One region of the Shewanella sp. BC20 genome, then DNA from elsewhere that is predicted to be linked to it. Evidence: riboswitches for the same ligand, from Rfam matches in the RefSeq annotation. Region 1 holds a riboswitch; the other holds the start of a gene.
The links. Region 1 has a riboswitch for thiamine pyrophosphate ahead of CBX96_RS03445 (TonB-dependent receptor). Riboswitches for the same ligand answer to the same signal wherever they lie in the genome.

Region 1 (3,425 bases):
GAAACAACAATCGGAGTGGAATTTCGGTATTATCAGCGGCGGCATCGGCTTATTTTTAGGCATGCTGGCACTGTATACCTTTCTCACGTGGGCGCCGTTATTTGTAAAACAAAAATTTGATATCCCATTTGAGGAGGCGGGCAATATCATTACCCAATATTGGTCTGCCGCGCTGATTGGTGCTTTGATTTCAACCTTAATCGTGACTCGGGTAAAAATTCATCATTTCTTAGTTGGTATTATTGGTTTAGCCATGGTGATCACCTTTGTGATTGTGACTACCGACAAGTTGAATTGGATTGCTTATTTAACCTACGGTTACGGCTTTGTCTGCGCGGCACTTTACAATGCGTTTATTGCCTATGGCGTGTCGTTTGTGAAGCAAGCCAGCAGCAAGAATGTCTCCTACATTTTGATCAGTGGCAGTACGGGCGCCATGTTTAGCCCGGCTATCAGTTCGTTCTTCGAGCGTATTATCGGCTTACAAACCGTGATGTATGTAATCCCCGTACTTTACGCCGCAATCTTTATGCTGCTGATTGCATCGAGCCGGATGAAGCCTTCGATGTCTGCACAATCACTTTCGGCAAGTTAAGCTAAAGGCCCATACTCAGTTGATATCCGCCGAGTATGGATGTTGTCGAAGTGGGTTAAATGCCTGCTTCGACAAAAGCTTTAAGTGCATTCAGGTTTTTAATCCGAATGCCTTCTTTTTTACGCTCGATTAAACCGCGCTCTTCCAAATGTTGTAATGCCCGTCGGTAGACTCTGTCAGTGGTACCAAAACGCTCCGCCTCTAAATAACGCTTACTAAAACCATCGACGGGTAAATCGTTTAAATACTCATGGTAGATATCGAATGCCACGTTATAGCTGATGGGATAAAGTAGTCTGCGGGTAAAAATATCGACGGTATCTTGGTAATCAATCGCAATGGCACTGGCAAAAAACAGCGCCAGTTGTGGGTGTTGGTCGAGGGAGTGTTGCAACTTTTCGGTGCTAATTAGCGAAATTTCCAAGGGCTCGTTGGCGATGATGTCCAGCTGGCACTGGTATTGGGTAAAAAACTCCATCTCACCAAATAGTTGCGAATCACAATCGATAGTCCCTAATTGGAAACAACGGCCATTTCTGGCGGTGTGCCCCAGCGATACACGGCCTTGCTTGACTAACACCAGCGAGTTTATGGCTTCACCTTGTGTCATCAGGTGAGCGCCTTTTTTGAGCATTTTGACTTCGCTGATACAGCTAAGAATCACAGCTTCAATAAGAGGATAGTCTTGTTCCCATCGCTGGCTATAACGTCCCTTGGCTAACGGTTTTAGCTGCATTGAGTTGACCCTTCTACCATACTTAAAATCGTCGCCTTCTATAGCACTAGAAAGCATGTTGGGTCAAATCAGCCTAAGGAGAGAAGGGCGTTTGTATCGGCCGATTGTGAGCTGTCAGATGTTTCAATCGGGGCTTAAATGGCGTGAGCTAAGCGTCATTTACCTATGTGCAGATACAAGAGTGTCTACTTTATGATTTTCGTCATGTATACTTAGCGCCGCCAAGGGGTGTTTGCCAATCAAAGTGGCAGACTGAGATGTCATCAGACGAACCCTTAGAACCTGATCCGGCTAATACCGGCGTAGGAATGGGCCAATCAACAGCACACTTCTGAATCGCTTATTCGTTGCCGGATCTCAAACATGTATTTGAGGTCCTATGTATAACAAAAAGTCTACCAAGAGTTCCAACTTCTCCTTTTCGTTAACGCGTGCGCCATTAGCGCTGGCCATTTCGGCTGCGTTAAGCACGGCCGCATGGGCGCAAACCGATGCTATCGATAAACCTGAGCCTAGCAATGATATGGAAATCATGGTGGTGACTGCAGATTTTCGCAGTGCCAGTTTAGAGAAAATGCCATCGAGCATTACCGTTATCGATGCCCAGCAAATTCAAGATGAAAGTGCCCAGCACTTTGAAGACGTGATGAATTCTATTGCTAACTTCAACTGGTCGGGTGGCAGCTCACGTCCTAAGTATTTCCAGATCCGCGGCGTAGGAGAGCAGGAGCAATATCAAGGTGCGCCTAACTCATCTGTGGGTTATATCATTGATGATATTGATTTATCTGGTATCGGTATGGTGTCGAGCATGTACGATCTGCAGCAAGTCGAAGTGTTACGCGGCCCGCAGGGTACCCGCTATGGCGCCAATGCGTTAGCGGGCTTGATTTACCTTAAGAGTAATGACCCGACCGATGTGTTTGAACATGGCGCCGAGGTCTCTTTAGGCAATGACGATTTGCAAACCTTTAGCGGTTTTAGCTCAGGGCCGTTGAGCGATTCGGGCAAATTGTTGTACCGCGTGTCGCTGCAGCAACATCAACAAAACGGTTATCGCGATAATCTCTATTTAAATAAAGAAGATACCAATGGCCGTGATGAATTTACTGGCCGAGCTAAATTCCGCTGGTATGCCACCGACAATCTGCAACTCGATTTAACTCTGCTGCATGCCGATTTTGATAACGGCTACGATGCCTGGAGCTTAACCAACGATCCTAAACATACTATTTCGGATCAGCCGGGTGTCGATAGCCAGCGCACCACGGGCGCAGGATTTAAAGCCACTTACTCGGGCGCAGAGTCGTTTGAGTTAACCTCGCTGACTTCATTTGCCAATACCGATCACCATTATAGTTACGATGGCGATTGGGCTAACCCTGAATATTGGGCCTCCAAGCAATGTGAGGATGAGGGCAATCTCGCCCCTTGTCAGTACGATTACTTCTGGGACAAAACCGGTCAGCGTAAGACCTTATCCCAAGAGTTCCGCTTAAGCTCGACCGACCAAGGGCGTATTTTTGCTGGCTCAATCGACTGGTTACTTGGGGTTTATGCGATGAACCTTAAAGAAGATAACCAACTGTATTCTGAATATAATACTTGGCCCGATGAGGTGTTAGATTCTGAATATGAAGCAACTAATTACGCCGTATTTGGTCAGCTGGATACGGATTTAGGCGCCGATTATGCCTTGTCTGTGGGACTGCGTGTCGAGCGTCGCAATAGCCACTACTCAGACACCAACAATGATAATTTTGACCCGAGTGAAACTATGTGGGGCGGCCATATTGCGCTGAGCAAAGTGCTGAATGAATCCCATAATGTATACGCCAGAGTGGCGCGCGGTTACAAGGCGGGCGGTTTTAACATGACCTTGCCAGTCGAACTCAATGATAAAAAAGAGTTTGATACCGAAACCCTATATAACTACGAAATCGGTCTTAAATCCCATTGGTTTGAAGGACTTATCGACACGAATCTGGCGCTGTTCTATATGGACAGACAGGATCAGCAAGTGGCCGCATCCCAGCAAGATCCTAATAAGCCACAACGCTTTATCCTCTACACTGAAAATGCGGGTAGCTCACA
Region 2 (3,425 bases), on a different contig from region 1:
TTGATCCACTCGATGGCGATAATGACTGAGTCTATCAGTTGGTAAATTGGAAAGCCATAATTAGCTTACACGTGTAAGCTAATTTATTTTGAAGTTCACATTATCAACTGAGACTTAGGCAAGCTCTTATCTAGTTGTACAACATTATGGTGCCTGTTTACGACTGATTAATGTCAACGCCCTGGAACTTTGTGCGGTACGCTTTCTCTAATCCCCCGTAGTAATCATGGATTTGTTAAGTACTTTGTCCATAAAGTACTAAGGGATGGATTTTGCCTGTTCGTTCGACTATTACCCCAGAAGATGATCTCAGTTTTGTTGCGCACAGCCGCGTGACAAACGACGAGACCGTAGCATTCTCCGCTATGCCTTTTTGTGCTACCTCTTTTAGCGCCCATGCAGAGCCCTTGGGGAGTGCAATAAACCTCAATTTGAGTGAGGCTAACCAAAGAGAGAGCGATAGCGCATTCAGACCCAACTTAGGCTTCAGTTGGCGAGAGTGGTCGCATTACTTCAATCTTAAGCTATTACTTTGGGTCATCTTGGGCCATGGCTTACTGCTGTTATTATTAATTTTTTTATGGCGAACCCAGTCGGAGCAGTTAGGGCTGTCGTTTAGCGAATCTTCAGCCAATGCTCGAACTGCAACCAAAGCATTAAAGGCATATTTTATTTATGCGCCGCCAACGCAAACCGCTCCTGCGGATTCGGCTCAAGATATCTCAGTGGAAGAGTCTGCGGTTTCTCGCGAGCCGATAACTTCAGCGCCTAGTACGGTAAAGCCGATGCCAAAACCCACTGAGCAGATTACAAAACCTCCTGAAGTCAGTGCCCAATTATCAAAAGTAAAAGCATCAGAAGTAACAGAATCAACAGCACCAGTACCAAGCACATCAGTGCCTAACGCCTCAACACCTAACGCTTCAACTCAGGGCCAAACCCAGCAGAGTGAGAAAGAAGCTGTTAAGCCTCAAAAGGCAGAAATCCAATCAAGCTCGGCACAAGCGGTAAGTACAGAGCAGTCAGCGGCAAGTGGGCAAAGCGGCGGCGGGGCGGCAGGCAGCGTGGGATTATTTACCCAGCGCTATTTTGAGCGCCAGCGTGAGCAAGTCTTGGATGATTTAGTGTTAGAGCAGGCAAATCATTACAGCAAACGGTCGAATTTGTCTGAAATGAGCCCTGAGATGGAGGTGCTGATTGTGCCCAATGCCGACGATTTTAGCGGCCCCAGCAGTTTGGATTTAGAACTGGATCCCAATCGAATTGTCCGTAAAGGGGATACCTGCTATCGGGTTGTTAAGGTGGGCACCCAAATTAATCCCTATGCCGAGAATTTAGGTTTCCCCTTCGATTGCAGTGGCAAGAAAATGAACCAAGAAATTGACGATGCCATTAAGGCGCAGCTCGATAAAATGATGGTAAAGCGGTCAAAAGGTTAAAAAATAACGATGATAATTTTTCACTAAAAATAGCTTTAATCAGCGATCTTATAACGAATCAAAATAGAAAGTGTTTAAATACAATGCTTTATTCATTCTTTTATTTTGATTGATAATTTAATTTTTATTCTGAAATTACGCTTGTTTGTTCGCTGCGCTTCTGCCTATACTTTTGCCCATCTTGTCGGAGTGCCTCTTGGCTGAGACCGTTTATTCGGGATCCGTTGAACCTGATCAGGTTAAAACCTGCGAAGGAAACAAGCATAATAACATCCATTAAATCGTATCAGCGGCCACCTTTTGCCCTGTATTAACCCACCGATTTAGTCGTTATTGAGTCCGCAAATCTGCTTAGGGTTTGCACGGCTCAGCTTCAACACTCAAGTCTCCAGACAAGCAACCCCATTTTTATTTGTTAAAGTGAGATTGCTTATGTCCAGTTTAGAATCGTCCTCAGAATCGATTGCCGTTAATGCCCAAGGGCAAACGAGCCGCCGTGCGGCGCGCGCCCAGGCGCAAGCCTTTATCGATACCCTTAAACCATTACAACACCCTAATTCGCAAAAGTTGTATTTGCAGGGAAGCCGTGAGGATCTCCGTGTAGGGATGCGGCAAATTCTGCAAACCGATACGCGGATTGGCGGCACTGCGACCGCGCCCATAGTCGAGAAAAATCCTCCCATTCCTGTGTACGACTGCGCCGGTCCTTATTCCGATCCGGCTGCACAAATTAACGTGCGCCAAGGTTTAGCCAAGCTCAGATTACCTTGGATTATCGAGCGCCAAGATACCGAAGTGCTTGATTGTGCGACCTCAGATTTTACCCAGCAGCGCCTCAAGGATGATGGGCTCGATCATCTGCGCTTCGAAGCCGGTTCAAGTGCGATTGTTCGTCCTCGCCGCGCCTTATCGGGTAAACGCGTGAGCCAATTACACTATGCCCGCCAAGGGATTATTACTCCTGAAATGGAGTATGTGGCGATTCGGGAAAATATGGCGCTCGCCGAGGTACAGGACGAAATCTTAAACCGCCGCGGCCAAGGTGAATCCTTTGGCGCTGTGATTGGTAAACCGATTACCCCTGAATTTGTCCGTGATGAAATTGCCCGTGGCCGCGCCATTATTCCGTTAAATATCAATCACCCTGAAGCCGAACCTATGATTATTGGTCGTAACTTTCTAGTGAAAGTGAATGCCAATATCGGTAACTCGGCGGTCACGTCCTCCATTGAGGAGGAAGTCGAAAAGCTTGTCTGGTCAACCCGTTGGGGCGCGGACACTGTGATGGACTTGTCCACTGGGCGCTATATCCATGAAACCCGCGAATGGATTATCCGCAACTCGCCAGTGCCTATTGGCACAGTGCCGATTTATCAAGCACTTGAAAAAGTGAATGGGGTTGCCGAGCACCTGACCTGGGAAGTATTTCGCGATACCTTGATTGAGCAAGCGGAGCAGGGCGTCGATTACTTTACCATCCACGCGGGCGTGTTATTGCGCTATGTGCCCATGACCGCCAAACGGGTGACTGGAATTGTGTCCCGCGGCGGCTCGATTATGGCCAAATGGTGCTTGAGCCACCATCAAGAAAACTTCCTCTATACCCATTTCCGTGAGATTTGCGAGCTGTGCGTGGCCTACGATGTGTCGCTGTCATTAGGCGATGGTATGCGTCCAGGCTCGATTGCCGATGCCAATGATGAGGCACAGTTTGCCGAGCTTGAGACCTTAGGCGAGCTGGTCAAAATCGCTTGGGAATATGATGTGCAGACCATTATCGAAGGGCCTGGACATATCCCGATGCAACTTATCAAGGAGAATATGGATAAGCAGCTTATCCACTGCGCCGAGGCGCCGTTTTATACCCTAGGGCCTCAAATTACCGATATTGCGCCGGGTTACGATCATTTCACCTCAGGGATCGGCGCGGCGATGATCGCGTGGTATGGCTGCGCCATGCTCTGCTATGTGACGCCGAAGGAACAC

Region 2: another riboswitch for thiamine pyrophosphate. It lies ahead of thiC (phosphomethylpyrimidine synthase ThiC); the one in region 1 lies ahead of CBX96_RS03445 (TonB-dependent receptor).

Annotation. Positions count from the first base shown of each region.
Region 1 covers NZ_NHRI01000002.1:213,125-216,549, forward strand. Annotated here, with positions in the region: gene tsgA (MFS transporter TsgA) at 1-595, shown strand, start outside; gene CBX96_RS03440 (Crp/Fnr family transcriptional regulator) at 651-1,331, opposite strand; TPP riboswitch at 1,546-1,657, shown strand; gene CBX96_RS03445 (TonB-dependent receptor) at 1,711-3,425, shown strand, end outside.
Region 2 covers NZ_NHRI01000003.1:205,218-208,642, forward strand. Annotated here, with positions in the region: gene CBX96_RS05135 (hypothetical protein) at 273-1,439, shown strand; TPP riboswitch at 1,615-1,713, shown strand; gene thiC (phosphomethylpyrimidine synthase ThiC) at 1,872-3,425, shown strand, end outside.